3 regions of the Heyndrickxia acidicola genome follow, and region 2 is predicted to be linked to each of the others. Evidence: riboswitches for the same ligand, from Rfam matches in the RefSeq annotation. Region 2 holds a riboswitch; each other region holds the start of a gene.
What was found. A riboswitch is a leader RNA that binds a small molecule or an ion and turns the genes downstream of it on or off. The one in region 2 is predicted to bind cyclic di-GMP.

Region 1: linked by a shared signal. The riboswitch ahead of A5N88_RS07325 (hypothetical protein) and the one ahead of A5N88_RS24485 (anti-repressor SinI family protein) in region 2 are both predicted to bind cyclic di-GMP.
Region 3: linked by a shared signal. The riboswitch ahead of A5N88_RS13590 (hypothetical protein) and the one ahead of A5N88_RS24485 (anti-repressor SinI family protein) in region 2 are both predicted to bind cyclic di-GMP.

The regions. Positions count from the first base shown of each region.
Region 1 covers NZ_KV440953.1:1,567,628-1,574,522, reverse strand. The annotation lists gene A5N88_RS07340 (PQQ-binding-like beta-propeller repeat protein) at 1-636, shown strand, start outside; gene A5N88_RS07335 (DUF4376 domain-containing protein) at 648-1,319, shown strand; gene A5N88_RS07330 (hypothetical protein) at 1,339-1,812, shown strand; cyclic di-GMP riboswitch class I at 1,898-1,985, shown strand; gene A5N88_RS07325 (hypothetical protein) at 2,032-2,334, shown strand; cyclic di-GMP riboswitch class I at 2,474-2,560, shown strand; gene A5N88_RS07320 (hypothetical protein) at 2,606-2,908, shown strand; gene A5N88_RS07315 (hypothetical protein) at 2,984-3,322, shown strand; gene A5N88_RS07310 (hypothetical protein) at 3,335-3,715, shown strand; gene A5N88_RS07305 (GH25 family lysozyme) at 3,735-4,865, shown strand; gene A5N88_RS07300 (AAA family ATPase) at 5,152-6,315, shown strand; gene A5N88_RS07295 (DUF3226 domain-containing protein) at 6,319-6,895, shown strand, end outside.
Region 2 covers NZ_KV440953.1:4,047,000-4,053,894, forward strand. The annotation lists gene thiM (hydroxyethylthiazole kinase) at 1-257, shown strand, start outside; gene thiD (bifunctional hydroxymethylpyrimidine kinase/phosphomethylpyrimidine kinase) at 283-1,107, shown strand; gene thiE (thiamine phosphate synthase) at 1,251-1,907, shown strand; cyclic di-GMP riboswitch class II at 2,324-2,413, shown strand; gene A5N88_RS24485 (anti-repressor SinI family protein) at 2,444-2,563, shown strand; gene A5N88_RS25115 (hypothetical protein) at 2,819-2,983, opposite strand; gene A5N88_RS18900 (M42 family metallopeptidase) at 3,358-4,419, shown strand; gene A5N88_RS18905 (acyl-CoA thioesterase) at 4,551-4,970, opposite strand; gene A5N88_RS18910 (hypothetical protein) at 6,278-6,625, shown strand; gene A5N88_RS18915 (glutathionylspermidine synthase family protein) at 6,654-6,895, shown strand, end outside.
Region 3 covers NZ_KV440953.1:2,895,307-2,899,270, forward strand. The annotation lists gene A5N88_RS13570 (CotD family spore coat protein) at 142-603, shown strand; tRNA gene A5N88_RS13575 (tRNA-Pro) at 797-865, opposite strand; gene A5N88_RS13580 (hypothetical protein) at 1,018-1,269, shown strand; gene A5N88_RS13585 (spore germination protein) at 1,422-1,643, shown strand; gene A5N88_RS24420 (aspartyl-phosphate phosphatase Spo0E family protein) at 1,923-2,096, shown strand; gene A5N88_RS13590 (hypothetical protein) at 2,218-2,520, opposite strand; cyclic di-GMP riboswitch class I at 2,566-2,654, opposite strand; gene A5N88_RS24425 (aspartyl-phosphate phosphatase Spo0E family protein) at 3,001-3,168, shown strand; gene A5N88_RS13595 (hypothetical protein) at 3,399-3,902, opposite strand.

The sequences.
Region 1 (6,895 bases), 2.5 Mb from region 2:
TACGCTTTCAATGGTGACTATAATTTAAAATATTATAATGGTTATCTATATGTTATTTATACATCAAGTTCAAGTGGTGTAATTTATGAAAAAATAGACCCGTCCGCTGGTACAAGAATATCCATATCAAGTTTAATTTCTCAAACAGGATCCCAGTCGATTATTCTTGATAAATATTTCTATACGTTTTATAGCGGAACAGTTTATCAGTTTGATATTACAACAGGTTCCCAAGTAGCAACGTGGATAGGTCTTGCTAGCAATGTTTCTGCTATTGATTATTTGAACCAAGTATATTTTAGTAACACTGCTACATCTGTGATCGCTTTTAACTATTCAAAAGTTCAGCAATGGACCTATGCATTAACTTTTCCTTATGCACCTTCGCCATTTGTGATTATGAGAAATGGGTATTTCTGTAATGATTACCAAAATGGTAATAACATTAAACTGAATATAAATGGAACTTTAGCTTATAAACAGACTTGTCCCGTAGCATCAAATTGGGGAACGGATACAACCCGTTTTTTCTATATGTATGATACAGACGGAATTATAATAGTTTGGCAAATAACCGTTTCAAGTAACACCTACAACAACTTAGGTCAATATTTTGAAAGTGTCACACTATCATAGGAGGTTTTAACATGAGTATTTTTATTCAATATGAAAAAGAAAGCGACACAAAAGCAAGGGTGACTTTACAGCACTATGAACCGGCCTCCTTACCACCTGAAATCCTAGCGATCGGGGAATTGGTTGATTCCATCCCACATCCAAACCCGCAACCTGGACAGTCACCTGTTTTATATTTCAATCCAACGGATAAAACATTTTCTTATGAATACGTTGATACTCCACCAACACCTGAAGAGCAACTAAAAGCTTTACAAGACCAACTTAAAACAGCAGATCAAAAATACAAAGAACTAGATTTAACTACAGCTGCACTTGCAGATGTTCGAAATGCAAAGATGGTCCAACTAGATGAAGCATGTAATAATACGATTGTAGCCGGTTTTGACGCAACGGTTAATGGCACTTCATATAAGTTCTCTTGTTCACTAGCTGCCCAAGCAAATTTCCAAGGGACAGATACTCTTTTCAAGGATGGGGCAATCACTCAAGCTGAATGGACAGTAATAAACACTAATACAGGTAAAACCGAACGAATCAACATAGATCAGACAACATTTAACACTTTAAAGCTCCAAGTTTTCCAACATATAAACTCAAACATTAGCAAACTCAGAAACACATTACAGCCACAAGTGGAAGAAGCTACTACAAATGCAGATGTAGATAAAATAAATTGGTAAAGGAAGGAGGGGTGAAACCATGTTTCAGCCTTTTAATTTTGTCTTTTACCGGGGGAATTCGTGGATTTCTAGGATTATTAAGCTTTTTACCAAAGGACAATATAGCCATGTTGCCTTAATGCTGGACCATATTCATATTCTCCAGACGGATTATAAAACTCCGGTTAGCATCCAGCATTTTAACTACAAGAGCAAAAGCTATGACGTTTACGAATTGGCCATAGAGCTTACCGAACAACAAAAAAAGCTGCTTATTGATTATATAAAAGTAAATCTAAGCGATAAGTACGATTGGAAGTATATTATTACAAGGGCTTTAAACATTTTATTTGGTACTCCTGTAATTAAGTCTAAGGGACAGGTAAACTGTGATGAGTTGATTGTTGATGGGTTTCGTGAAAAGCTGGGGATTGATTTATTGGACCCAACAGTTTTGCTTTCACCTACTTCACTTTCAACCAGTAGATATTTGAAAAAGCTAACAGCAGAGTAGGACGCTCTGATTCAAGAACAAGCATATTTATCGAATCACTCAAGCATTGATAATTTGTGCCGATATTAATGTAGGATAATTTCCCTATTGAAAAAGGCAAACTAATCGAAAGGTTAGGACGCAAAGCTATGGGTCTAAAACTCTAATGGAGTAATGATTGCCAGGCTGCCAAATCGGTACAACCCGCATTTGGTTAAAATTTTGTGTGGAGGAATGTACATGGGTGAAAATAATCAAGAATTAAAGAATAGCATAAGAAAATTCAACTGTTTATTAGAAGGGCAACCGGACAACTCTAATTCTGTGGTTGAATTTATATCATTTCTAAGATATTTTTTAAGAATAAAGGCAAAGGATCCAATACCTACAATTGAAGTTATGACATTAATTAAAGAGTATAAGCCCATAGTTTTTAATATCTTAAAACAAATGTCTAAAAAAAATGATAGGCTAAGATTTCTAACAGAATTATCAATGGGGTTAACCTTAGCTGAAGAGAGATTGAATAAAATTATCCATTAAAAATCATTATGCATCTTTAAATAGAAGGTGTATTTTTATGTCTAAATATAGATCGGAATCACAAAGCTTAAAATTAAAATAATATTGAAACCTATGATTAAAAAACTATAATAAAATGGTATATAGTAACCAAACCCTAATTTGAAAAAGGCAAACTAATCGAAAGGTTAGGACGCAAAGCCATGGGTCTAAAACTCTTATGAGTAATGATTGCCAGGCCGCCAAATCGGTACTATCCGCATTTGGTTAAATATATGTGGAGGTAATGAACATGGGTGAAAATCAAAAATTAAAGATGAGTATTAAGAATCTTTACAATTTGCTAGAGGAATATCCAGACGAATCAACTTCTGCTTGTGAATTTTTAAACTTTCTAAGATCTTTTTTAAGAATAAGCGCAAATCCATTACCTATAAAGGAAGTTATGACATTGATTAAAGAGAATAAACCAACAGTACTTTTTACATTAAAAAAGATGTCAAATACCAATATGATGGTAAGAATCCTAACAGGATTATCAACGGATATGGATATAAGAGTGGCAGAATACAGATTGAGAAAAATAATTAAATAAATATTAGTAGACAAATCAGCACCTTTGAAAAGAAGGTGTATTTTTTATGCTCTAAGAGGAGCAAGGGGGTCAGACATGGGTGAAATGACAATGGAGCAAAGGGTTGCAGAGCATGAGAAACGCATTCAGGATCTCGAAAAGAGTTATGGGGAAATGAAAAATGAGATGCTTACGGTACGTACAAGCCAGCTAGAGATTCACAATGCTCTGCTTACAGAAAGCAAGGAGCAAAAATCATTAATTAATAAACAGCGTCAGGAGCAAGATGATCTTCTAAACCAGCTTATTGCTCATACGCTTGGAATAAAAAAAACAAGTCAATCTAAACGTTGGGAACTTGCTCTTTCTGCCATTGGTGGAGGGGGCATTTTATATTTATTAATTCAAACAACAATTCAACTACTAAAACAATAGGAGTGATTTCTAATGATGAAATACTTATCTAATCTTAACTGGTGGAAGCAATTATCCTTAAATGCATTAACTCTTTTAACAGCCCTATTAGCAGCCTTAACAACAGCGCACATTCATGTCAATTGGTTTACAAGTGACACTGTAAATGTGATTGCTCAGTTTATAATTGCCTTTGGTATTTTCTTTGTTGGCTCTTGTGCCGGTTTAATAAATACTTATTTAACTATAAAAAGCAAAGAAAAGGCTGCTAAAGTTGCTGAACAACATCAGAAAGAACAAGAAGCAGCTGCAGTCGCAAAAGTGGAAGCAGCAAAACAAATTGTAGCTTCTGCAGGCAACACTCAACCTTCTACTGAAGGTCCTGTCACAGTAATCCCAGTACATAGCAATTAAATAAAGGGGGATGAATTAATTGAAAAAAATAAATAAATTTACAGCTGGGCTAGTCCTTATATTCGGACTAGCTTTTTCTTTTGGATCTTATGCCCATGCAAGCAGCACTCCAGACGTCGATTTTATTGACGTTAGCCATCATAATAATGAAGATGGTTTACCGCTTGCTTTCTATCAGACTATTAAGGCTGGAGGTATCGGCGGGGTAGTTGTAAAGGTATCAGAAGGTTCATATTATGTGGATCCTGCAGCATCCGTCAACATTGCAAATGCAAAACAAGCAGGATTAATCGTAAATGCATATCATTTTGCCAGGTTCACTAGTAAACCTTCAGCAAAGACCGAAGCTGATTGGTTTGATAAAAAATTGCAATTAGTCGGATTTGATAAGAAAAAGGATGGATATGTTGTTGTTGATGTAGAGGCAGATACTCTCTCGAGTAACCCTGCTGCCCTTACAGAATATACGAATACATTCATTACAGAGATGAAAAACCTGGGCTATTCTCGAATGGATCTATATACTGGTTCATCTTTTTATAACAACCGATTAAAGCCACAATCCTTAAACGTTTCTAAACCATGGCTAGCATCTTATCCGGGAAATCCAGTTAAAAACCAACCTACTGCAAAGTTTAGTAATGGTAAGGGGGCGTGGCAGTGGTCCCAGAATTACCGGTTTATCGGAATGGCCAACTACGGTTATTTCGATGTAAGCGAGGATTATGCCGGGAAGTATACTGTTAAGACTGCAGCTACTCAAAAGGTGACGAAGTCCGTAGGGACCATCCAAAGTGTTTCACTTGTAAACTATATGAAGTCCAAGCACATGGACGCTTCTTATTCAAATCGTTCCAAGCTTTCCAAGTCTTACGGTATAACCAACTACCAAGGGACGTCAGCACAGAATTTAGCTTTACTTTCCAAATTGAAAAGTGGAGTTAAGCCAGCAAAGACAAATACGTCTAATAGCAAGCTTACTTCGCAGCCTATAGTAAAAAAGCTAACTACAAAAACGTATACAGTCAAAAAGGGTGATACTCTTAGTGGAATTGCCCAAAAGTATCAATTAACAGTGTCCGAGGTGAAAATCATCAATAAACTGAAATCAAATATTATTTTTCCAAAACAAAAGTTGCAGATAGAGTAGGTATAATCTATTGGTTTTTGGGGATAATTAATGTGAATCATTTTGCACAAATAGCCCTTATTGTATAAGGGCTATTTGTGCGAAATTGAACGATGTAAAACAATTAATTTTCCATTAAAAAGGAACATATTTATACTGTTTGCAATTTCTAGATAAACATCATGCTTTTCAAACAGTGAAAATTAACTAGGGGGTCTAAAAAAATTGCTTTAGACCAATTATCGACATGTAATTTTATAGAAATTAAGTATAATGGTGATAGCACTAATTTTAGGGAAATTTGAGGATGAGAGGTAAACAAATGATAAAATCCTTTAGAATTAAAAAATTCAAACAGTTTGAAGATATTCAATTTGAAAACCTAAACAAGATTAACATTTTTTTAGGTAGTAACAATGCAGGAAAAACCACGATTTTAGAATCAATCTTTTCGTTTGTAAGTGGTGGGAATGTAAATTCATATGTCAGCAATATATTAGCACGTAGGGCTAATAATATAACCGGTATATATGATTTTACCGAGAGGGTATTAGGCTTGCCTTATAACAATAACGAAAAACCTTTTAACTTTAGTTTTTCTGCGACTCATGATAATCAAGAAACAACCGTAGATCATATTTTTGAGCCGTATAGTATATTTGCAGATTTTAAACCTCAATTAATGGGTAGTTTTGGTAATGAACAAATTGAAAGTAACATTCAAATGAACCAAATTAACTTAGGTCACATAAATATTGCTTTGCAAGGAAACCAATCAAATCAGAAAATCGGTAAGTGGAATGTTAAAATAAATAATAATTTAGTAAAAAGTGTGGATTTAGGATTCCCCCCATTTTTTCCTGAACTTCAAAGTGACCCACTAATGTTAGGTAGGTTCGTGGATATACTTACTCATCGTGATCAACTTGAGAATACAAAGATATATTCATTCTTAAAACGCAATGGGATTATGGGTGACTTTCTGGAGGAGTTAAAAAGTTCATTTCCGAATATAGATGGTATAGATTCAATACCATACCCTGATGGAACTTCTTCACCAGTTTCTTTTAAAGTAAAAAATAAAGGGTTGCTGCCAATGTATAATTTCGGTGATGGTGTTCAACGCTGGTATAATATACTTGGAGGATTAATCTTGTATCAAAACGCTGTCCATTGTATAGAGGAAGTTGATGCAACTTTCCATCCTACGGCACAGAGACAGTTGTCAAAAAACTTGTATAAGTATGCAAAAAAATATAACAACCAGTTATTTTTAACTTCTCACAGCATTGAGTTTATAGATAATCTTCTACAGTCCATTTATGAAGATGATAGCACCTTGAATGGAGAAGATATAGTTAGAATAATAACTATAAAAAATGATGTCCCTAATAATAAAGTTTTTACGCGTGTCTTAACAGGTAAAGAAGCATACGAAACAAGAGAAAAATACCAATTGGAGTTAAGATAAACGATGAAGTATATAATTTTATGCGAAGGAAAAACAGATTCCATTTTGTTATCTTACTATTTAATTAAAGTCCAAAACTGGGTTTTTTATAAAAAGAATGAAAAGCCAATAAGTATTCCAATTAGAGATAAAGATAGTGAGATTGTGAGTTGGTACAAAAGAGGAGAAGATTTTTTAGTAATTTGGGGAATAGGAGGAAAGGACAAATTTGATTATGCTATAGAAAATATACTGAAATTAAACTGGTACGGTAATCCGGAGCAAATGTTTGATAAAATTTTAGTTTTAGCTGATCGTGACCAAGAAACAGAAGAAAACAAGGCAAATGAACTATCTGGATATTTTTTGAAACGAATAGAAGGAGTTAGTCTAACGAATAAACAGTGGACTAACGTAGTATATAATAACTCTTTTGATTTAAGTCAAAATTTAGTAATAGGGTGTTTGATTGTTCCGTTTGATGGTCCAGGAGCTTTAGAAACATTTTTACTTCAGGTGCTTAGCACTCAGGACGAAGAAGAGGAAATTATTTTAAAAGTAAGGGAATTCATACGTGTCACTGAATCTCAAAAGTATCTTA
Region 2 (6,895 bases):
ATCCTCTATTAACAAAGGTAACGGGAACAGGCTGTCTTTTAACATCGGTCATCGGCGCCTTCGCTGGTGTGGAGAAAAATGCAGTTAAAGCAGCTGCAGCTGCATTGGTGGTGTACGGAGTCGCGGCAGAGAAAGCTGCACACTTAGCTGCTGATAGGGGACCGGGCAGCTTCCAAATAGAATTTTTAAATCAATTATCAAAGGTTTCTGCAGACGATATTCAGGAAGCTGGGTCTTTTTCAAAAAGGCAGTCTTAATTTTTAACAGAAAGGATGAGGCATCATGAAAAAAGCATTAACCATTGCGGGATCAGACAGCGGCGGCGGTGCAGGAATTCAGGCAGATTTAAAAACGTTTTCGGAGCTTGGAGTATATGGAATGTCTGCTCTTACCGCTGTAACGGCTCAAAATACGCTAGGTGTTCAGGCGGTTTTTCCAATGGAGCCTGCAGCGGTTGCTAAACAAATCGATTCCATCGGGTCAGATATAGGAACGGATGCGGTTAAAACCGGAATGCTGTTCAGTGCCGATATTATTGAGGCGGTTGCGGAAAAAATTAAACACTATCAATGGGAAAAGGTTGTAGTCGATCCTGTCATGATAGCCAAGGGAGGGGCCTCACTCCTTCAAAAACAGGCAATTGCCTCCTTAAAGCGATACCTGCTGCCGCTTTCGATGATTGTAACGCCGAATATTCCTGAAGCAGAGGTTCTGACGGAAAGGGCCATTCGAACAATGGAAGATAAAAAGGCAGCTGCCGAGCGAATCATTAAGCTTGGAGCAAAGCATGTCATCCTGAAGGGCGGACACGATGAAAATCCCGAGGAATCAGAGGATCTCCTTTACGACGGCCACACGTTCACTCTTTTTCAAAGCAAACGAATCCAGACAAAAAATACTCATGGAACAGGGTGTACGTTTTCAGCAGCCTTGACTGCAGGGCTTGCGCAGGGGCTGCCTGTTAATCATGCTGTTTCAAGAGCCAAGGATTTTATTCAGGCTGCTATTCAATATGATCTTGGGATTGGAAACGGTCATGGACCAACCAACCATTGGGCTTACCGGGAGTATGCTTTAAATAAAGGGTCTGTTAATGCTCAAGGTTGATATTGAGCTAAAAATATTGGAGTGAAAACGCGAGACTCCGGAAGCGAAGAGGCTCGCGAACAACCGTCGGAAAGCGAGCGCCTGGATTGACATCAACAGGCAGGATGAACAGAGCCTAAACAAAAAGGAGAAAGTATTCAATGATTAGTCGGATGGATAGAGAGACCATTAAGCAGGCTTTAAAGGTTTATTTTATTATGGGAAGCACGAATTGTCTTGCATCTGATCCCGGCAAGATCCTTAAAGAAGCCATAAACGGAGGTATCACCTTATTTCAATTCAGGGAAAAAGGCTTGAATGCATTGGCAGGAAAGGAAAAACGTTCTCTTGCTATGCGCCTTCAATCTATATGCAAAGAGCATGGCATTCCTTTCATTATCAATGATGATATTGAATTGGCCATTGAATTAGAGGCAGATGGGGTGCACATTGGCCAGGAGGATGAGCCCGCAGAAGCAGTCCGTGCCAAGATTGGAGACCGTATCCTTGGCGTTTCTGTCCACTCTCTTGAAGAGGCTGAGGCTGCCCAGCGAGCCGGCGCTGATTACTTTGGAATTGGACCGGTTTTTGCTACGGTAACAAAGGAGGATGCTAAGCCTGAGAGAGGGACCGTCTTGATTGAGATGCTTCGTGAAAAAGGCTTTCAAGTTCCAATCGTGGGAATCGGGGGCATTCATGCGGGAAATGCAGCCTCTGTGATCGAGGCAGGCGCAGACGGTGTTTCTGTCATCACAGCGATCAGCACAGCAAAGGATGCAGCTGCTGCCGCAGCTGAATTGAAAAAAAGTGTAGGGGTATAACAGGAGGATAAAGGTCTCTAATGCGGTGCGGAGTAACCCCATTAGCCATTGTCCTGTTCAGCACTTTTAAAAAATAGTCGGCAGTGCCGGCTGCAACGCCATGTTACAAAGCTGTCCTGTTATCAACTGTCTGTTGGTGGCAGGCTTTTTTAATACTAAAATGGAATTTTTCCATTTGATATGAAAATTTATTTTCCAGATAAAATGAAATAAATTTATCGACAAAATGCTGCATGAAAGAAGGTGTGTGCGATTTTATAAATTGTTGATAAATCAATGGGTTTACAATATGTGGATAATAGAGGGTATCATTTTTCGACAAAAAGGGAAAAGGAAATTGTTTGAATTTTTAGGAAAAGTTGAAATTATGTAGCGATAGTGTCGCACTTTTTGATTTATAATATATATATAATGAATCCGACGATGGATACGATGAAAAACATTCTGAATTTGGGCACCTGATTAAAGAATGTTTGGAGTGAGTGGTGCAACCGACCATTTAGAGGAATGACAACCTTGGAGATGGAGTGGTTTCATTGAAAATTGTTTTGGACAAGGACTGGATTGAATTACTAGCTGATGCAAAAGCCATGGGTCTCACGAAAGAAGAGGTATTGGACTTTTTACGCAGGGAAAACCAGAAAAAGGAAGAATGAACAATTGAATACGCATTTCACTCCAAAAAAACTTGTATTTGTGAAGGCAGATACGGTTTTTTTTGTTGGCATTCGCATAGAGTGCTGCTTTATTTCCAATGGATCAATTCCGTGATTTGTCCGCTTCGTGATTAATTTGCGAAGGGCCATTTCTTTTAGAGATCGGCATGATCCATGGATTAAAAGTAAAAAACGCCCTGCAAAGTTGGTGCAGGACGGGTGTATACCGAGGGCCTGTACCATTTTTACAGGCCGTTATTCCTCAGAAGTATCGTTATAGGTGCGTTCGTTAAGATTAGGGGTTTCTGTTACGGCGAAATTAACAGACTGCAGGCTCATTCCAGGCTCAATCCCGAATAATTCCTCAACAGAATTAGGTGCTTTGTCTTCACTTTGTGATAAAACATCTTTCTTTTCCATTTTTCTCCCCTCCTTTTGTAATGAATACATACCCAAAAAACGTCATTTAATCACCTCTCCTAAAAATTTTTGTGGCCAAGCCATATGGCTCAGAGAAGAGTCTTTTATGCGTTAACGCAAAAAAGGGGTCTGACCCTTTCTTTACTTTAAAGCATAAAAGGGGTCTGACCCCTTTAGTGTGTTAAAGAATTAAAGTTTGAACTATTTGTCTATTCCTTTTAGTGATTTTTCTTAATGTTTTAAAAAGTGTTTGCTATCTTTTTTTCCCTTTTATATAATTTTGTATTGCACAATATATATTTTTTATTCATCATTTTCAGCGCCAATAATGTTTTACGTTTACATTTGTGCAAAGTAGAAAGGGAGATTAAATCATGATTGAGCTGGTAAAAACTCTAACAAGCCTAAATGGACCATGCGGCTATGAACATGAGGTAGCCTATTTTATCAAGGACTATCTTGAAGGGAAAGCAGATGAGGCGGTTATTGATTCGATTGGAAATGTGATTGCACGGAAAAAGGGGACAAAACCTGGACCGACTGTGCTTGTAACGGCCCATATGGATGAAGTGGGATTTATTGTAAAGAAAATTGAAGGAAATGGGCTTCTTCGTTTTGAAAAGCTTGGAGGACATGACGACAGGATTTTACTGGCAAAGCCGGTTAAGGTGCTTGGAGAGAATGGCATAGTGGATGGTGTGATAGGGACAATGTCTGCCCACTATGTGAAATTTGATGACCCATCCAAGGTCCGCAAGCATTCCCAGCTTTATGTGGATATCGGTGCCAGCTCGAAAGCAGAGGTACAGGAACTTGGCATAGAAGTTGGAACGCCCATCACATGGGGAACTGAGTGGAAGATGACGGGTCCAAAAAGAAAAGAAGTCATCATTTCGAAAGCCTTGGATGATCGTGCGGGCTGTGCTGTACTTTTGCAATTGCTGAATGAACTGCAGGGAGAGGACTTTGCAGGGGAACTGATCTTTTTGTTTGCCGTACAGGAGGAAGTGGGACTAAGGGGTGCCCAGACGGCTGCCGCTAGCTTAGAAGCTGATGCTGCCATTGCAGTGGATACTACAGCTGTCAGCGATACGCCTGAAGAAACGATGGATCAGAGCCTTCGTCTTGGAGATGGTACGGGCATCAAGGTGATGGATTTTAGTTTAATTGTACATAAAACGATAAAAAATCTACTGGTACAAGCTGCTAAAACAAACGGAATTCCCTACCAATTAGAAGTGTTTCCAGGCATAGGTACAGATGGAGGGGCAGTAGCACTTTCCAATAAAGGAATCCCGACCGGTGTTTTATCCATTCCTTCCCGCTATGCACATTCACCTGTTGAAATGGTCAGCGTGACAGACCTTACAGCCACCAAGGACTTGTTAAAAGCGTTTGTCCTGGAATTAGACCAGACTGCAAGCTTTGCTTTCTAAAAAAAAACTTTAGCATCCACTTTTTTAAAAGGAAACGTATCCTTATCAGAAATTGTCTTTAATTCTAGTTGCTTTCATGCAGTAAAGTGTAAAAGGGGTCTGACCCCTAAAAAGAAGCAGCAAGCATGGGCTCACTGCTTCTTTATTTCTTCATATTTCTGAAACCATTCAGGGAATGCTTTTTTAAACTGAATGGGCTTGAAGTCCTCTTTTCTCACCACAATATGAGTGGTGGTTCCTTCTGCACAAACCTCGCCCTCTCCATTCACCACTTCAAAGCCATACACCGTTTTCAGCCCCTGGTTCTTGTCCACCCAAGTCTTAACAACAACCTTATCTCCAAGCTTGAGTGACTTTTTGTATGTAATTTCTAAATTGTAGATAGGAGCATAAAAGCCTGCCCTCTCCATTTCCAGGTAGTCAAAGCCTGCATCCTCAATTAATTGTGTCCTGCCAAGCTCCAGCCACTTAATATAATTAGCATGGTAAATGACTCCCATCATATCGGTATCCGCATAAGAAACTTGAATTTCAATTGAAGCTACATGCATGTCATATCCTGCCCTTCACCAAAATTATCTTATAAACCAATATAACACAGTCTATTTCGGATTACCCGCGAACTGGTCGCTGAGTGCTTTAGTGATTTAAAGCGCAATAGGGGTCAGACCCCTTTTGTGCTTTACATTACTAAAGTGGAAGACCCGGACTGTAGGCTAAAAGTGCGAATTGAGAATTTAAGCCATTTGCCACGTAGATTTATGTGTAAAAAGGGAAGAATAGAAGGAGAGGAAATATAAGCATAGCAGCATTATTTATAGGTTTTATGCTTTTTATGGCATTCTTCGACTTTATTAGTTATTAATTTTTATCTTTTTGTCTTGTGATTATGACAACGTTTTATAGATGCCCGGCTTATAATAGAAAAAACGTCTCATTAAGCCTCGGGTAAATTTGATTGCAGAGGTGCTTCGAATGTTTAATGAAGAAGAGAATTTTGCCAAGGGAATGGTATGGGCAGTTGGTTTAAGTATTCCGTTATGGCTCTCATTTTTCGGATGGATTAAAATGGTCAGTATGCTTCTCCATTCTTAGTTCATCAGGAAGACATTTCGAATGTAGAAAACATCTAACAGTTGACTTTTAATTAATTCAGGACCGGACAGGCAAGCTTCTGTACCGGTCCTTTTATTTTTTGAAAATGCTCGATTTAAAAGTGCCCTCATGCTGAATGAACGGACGCACAAGACTCCTGCAGGAAAAGCGAGTTATGGGGAGACATTGAAAAGCTAAAGCAGCGAGAAGGCTCCCTAACTGCCCGCGGTAAGCTTCAGGCAGGATTAACAGAGCATACTTGAAAAGAAACCTCCTTAAAAATCTAATTCTGCAGGAAACACACATAGATGATGGGTACCGCAAGCCTGTCATTGAGCAGAAATAATAATCCAAACGGAACAGCCTCCTTTCCATGTATAATAAAAAAGGGTTAAGGAAGGCTGTTTTTGCCTGTCTTGTCCTTACAAAACTCTTTGGCCGACTGAATAAGTGATGGGCACTTAATTCAGCCAACATATTATATGAAGTAAAAAGAATCTCACTTAAAATAGAAACCTAATTCATTCCATGCACGTAGTAATAGTTATGAGTTTAAGATTTAGGCTCTTTTCGTAAACTTTGCTGCGATTTGACATTAAAGAATGATCAATTCCAAGGTTTTGTGGTTACCCTGTGAAGCGCTCGCGAAGACGGATGAAAATACAGATTGATTCTTTGTTTGTAAAGCAGCAGCCCGTACGGAAACAGCCAATTTATAACATATAGAAGAACATTTTTTAAAAAAACATAGGGGAGTCAAGGAATGAAAGCAAATAAGAAAAAGGTAGCAGGAATTGTGGCATCACTGGGGCTCGGTACAAGTCTACTGGCAGCCTGCTCGAATGATCAGCTTGTAACCAGCGATAATTATAAAAATTATGACTGTGAAAAAGCAACATCTTCCCAAAAAGCAAAAACAACCAATAAATCCAGCAATAAAAAAGATGAAGATAAATGTGAGGATACTACTCATCACGGCAGCTCTATTTACATTCCCGGTCGGTATGTTTCAAGAGATGGAAGGATAAAATCTTCCTTTGTCACATCGAGCGAAAATGTTTTATCTGGTTCTAAGGGACTTGGAAGCAGCAGGGAGCCAAGTGGTTCATAATGATGATCCTAAAATGAAGGGATAATGGATGATGCTGAATGAACAAGAGTATATGAAAAAATGGATTGCGCTAAATCAGAAAATGGCAGAAGAACATTTTACATGGGGAACAGCGGAGCTTGAAGATGACTATGAACAATATATGTCGTTTCATCTATATAAAATGGGCAGGAAGCAATGGAATGACATCCAGGAAGCGACAAAGAAAATTGGACACATAGTGAACAAAGCCTATCATGAAATATTCAGCAGTGAAACTTTAAAAAGCAG
Region 3 (3,964 bases), 1.2 Mb from region 2:
CATTTTAAAACAATAGAGCAGCATGTCTTTTAAAAAACCTTAAACTTTGCAAGGTAAAATTGGGTAAAGTGACCAGTACAACTAAGGCATTACACCATATAATGATATCGTATCAAAGATAAATTCGAGGAGGAAAAAAATATGCATTATGATAATTTAGGCTATAGCAACGTAGGAATGGGTGGCTTTAGTAATGTGGGATTTGGTCATAGCAATGTGGGATTCGCTCCTAGTAATGTAGGATTTGGCGGGTATGGCCACATGGGAGTACCAGGATGCCATATGCCTGTTGAAGAGTGTCCGCCGACAGTTATGCCAACTCAATTTGACCCAGGATGTGTTTCTCCACCTAGAGAATATGTGAAAACAAATGTTATAAATAAAGTAGTTGCACACGTCCATCCAACTCATACTACTAATGTTAACAGACACGTTATTCATCACGAGCACTATTTCCCTCACACTGAATCTTGTGTAAATGAATGCTGCGAAACACACTCCATGTGTGGAGCACCAGTAAATCCTTGCTGCGGAGGACCAGTGCCATACGGACCAGGGTTTGGCCACGGACACGGCTTCGGCTGGGGACATGGTTGCTGCTAAATTTTAATAGAACAGCACAGGGGCTGTGAGCAATCACCCCTTGTGCTTTTTGATGTTGTTGAAGCTGCTCGTTTTCAGCTCATTCGTGTGAAACAGTGTTTAACACGAATGAGCTGAAAAACAACAGCGTTCTATAACAGAGCCTCAAAAAAAGACATCCAGTCAAGATGCCACAATCGTTTTAATGCAAAGTCGGAAGACAGGATTCGAACCTGCGACCCCTAGTCCCCCATACTAGTGCTCTACCAAGCTGAGCTATCCCTATATAACTTAGTATTCAAATTAATTTAATTATATACAATACTATCCAGGGTCACAAAACCTTATAAAAAAATGAACATAACAGTTGTATAAGAACATACTTTCGCATAAACTAAAGCTAAATAACTAACTAATTATCCAGGAGTGTTCAAATTGGAGCTAAACATTCGAGTACTGGTGGTTATTGAAGGCAGTCGATCTCTTCACTTTGGACGTTTTAAAGTGAATGACCTCACTTTCCCGCTGAATTCCCATGAGGAAGCTGCCCGCTATGGTTACCAGGTGTATCAAAGAATTAAATATGAAACCGGCTACCGGAAAACAGAGTTGCTAAATGCCACATACAATGGAGAACATGATATTACAGACCTCGTAAAAGAAGTGGAAAGACAATTATTGAAATGACTATAAGCGCCTTTTGTTTTTTGTTATACATTTCTGGACATGTTCTGGCCTCCATGTGGAGATGGCTTTACATAAGGGATACCCGCCTATACGCCTTGCAGCTTAGTTGAATACACTAACTCAAACAGGAATTTTATAAAGGATGGTTGATTATGCCGGCTTTTTTAGGAGGCGTTCAAATCTTGAATGTCAGCGGAACCGCTGGGGTCCATTTCGGAGACTCCGCCTACCTCTCCCCTAAATCATCAAGCTTAACTACAAATGGAGCAGGCGGCGGAAATGAAGGGGCTTTTGTTACAAGCAACAATTGCGTCAGCACAAATAATACTATTGATACAAGTATTGCGGAACAGCCAATTACAGCAAACAATTAGTGCAGTGTATGGAATGGCAAAAACTTTTTAGCCGAGAGCAGTTTTTGCCTTCTTCATCAAAATGCTGCCTCATTATTCTTTCGTAATAATTTCGCCTTTTTATTCGCTTCTCGTCTAATACATAAACATTAAGTTTACTTATTCGTTATACAATACACCTTATATTAAATTCATTAAAATAAATCCTAAAAATCATTCATTTAACGCTAATACTTTTTACTTTTTCTGCCGATATAATGTGTAAATCATTAACATTTCTTACAAATAGGAGCAGCGGCAATGCTAAAAATACTTTTACCAAAAGACCTAGTTGATGAAATTGAGCAATTAAGGCATTCCATGATGGTTTTAGGACTTCAGAAAGGGCTCAATGATCCTGAAACGATAAAAACCAGCCAAGAATTAGATAAACTAATAAATTTAACGTTGAGAAACGGTTTAGAAGCATCTTAATGTGCTTCTTTTTTTGTAATTTCTCTTAACTGACCAAGTCCGTTTTTAAAAAAACCAGCATTTTTTCCCCAATAAATATGATAAAGCCAACAATCACATGTTGGCTTTTAAACTAAATGTATTATTGGACAAGCATTTTCAATCTATTATTTGCTACCCTTGATTCCATTGATGACTCGGTTAAAATTTGAAGCATCATATTTTTATTGGCCATCTTCTTCAAGGTGAAAAAAACCGTTGGCTTATACTCTTTAATAATCGTCATAATTTCAACAATTGGCAGGGGATCTTTAATGCTGATCTTCAAAAAATCCCTGAGAAAACTTAAAAATTCAGCGGCATTTTTAGAACGATCCGGATACTTTTCTAATAAGTCGTAAAATCTCCTTATCCAGCTCTTTAGTTCTCCATGTTCTTCACCCATGTACATTACCTCCACATAAATTTAACCAAATGCGGACAGTACCGATTTGGCGGCCTGGCAATCATTGCTCATAATCGAGCTTTAGACCCATGGCTTTGCGTCCTAATCTTTCGATTAGTTTGCCTTTTTCAAATTAGGGCATTATTATTAACCCACTTTATTATCTAATTTTTATTACTAGATTTCAAGATTATTCAGTGTAAATAGTCACGGTTTTGCAAAATGTTAAGGTAAGATTAACAGAGCCTAAGGGGAAAAGCTTCGACTCAAGTGAATTTTTTGTGGTGACCGGAGAGTAATTAACTGGTAAATCGAACAGAATAAAGCATTTTTCAGAAAAACTTAAACAGTATAATATTATCTAAGTTGAAAATCAATGATTTTGACAACTTCGTGAACGTTCCCTTGAATTAATATTATCTTAATAAAGCTATGTAATAATAAAAGCCTAATAACATTTTGTGATTAGGAGTGTTTTAAATGACTATTTTATTTGAAACAGTCAAATTAAAAAACCAAATTATTCAATTACGAAAAAAACTAATAAATGTGACGAAAAAGAAGGGTTCAAACCATCCAGAAACCATAAAATATAGCAGAGATTTAAATAAGCTTATTGATCAATTTCAATCCTTAACCTTAAATTAAGCTAAAAACATATAAAGCCCGGGTTGTTTACGTTGTTCCTGATGCCATCGGGCTTTTTCTTTTGGACATCTTTCAAGACACCTTTCAAATGTGGATATTCCGACACTAAAAATAACTAGTTTAGATGGTATTGCAATCCTTCTGAACGTCTTTTTTTCATATGTACAAAATACATCGCATTACATCTAAAGCTATTACAAAGTTCCTACCTTAAACGATTGGTTAAGCAATTAAAGAGACGAAAGGTATAATCGGTCCAACATACGGTCTAAGGTGCCGTTATAATAGCCAGTTAGACTCCGTAAGTATTTACGGTTACTCGCCTGAAAAGTCGCTTTAATTGCCTGTAAACTGGCTTGTAGAAGGTCATTCATATCGAATGCACGTTTAAGGTAAGACTTATGAGCTAACCAAATGCCATAAATCCTGTTCGTTAGCTTAAAGTCCTCTACATGGCTATTTACAAGCAATTTAAAACGAGCATATGTCGAAGTAAAAGTTTGGATGTTAGCAGAATACGTATTATTTATAATTGTTTTTGAGTTTATGGGATTTTGTGAGCTTTTTGGTGTGACAGACTTTTGTTTTTCCGGTGTGGCAAGCCCATCATCCTCTAATTGAGCTGGCAGTATTTTGATAAGGTTGCTCGTTTGCCGACGATTTCCTGTTTCTCGCATACGTTCTGTCTGGCTGATGATTCCTAACGATTCAAGACGATTGCAAACACGAATCACTGTACGCCTCGGCTTTCCTATTGCCTCGGCAATCTTGCTTTAACGTAAAAATGACCGCCCTA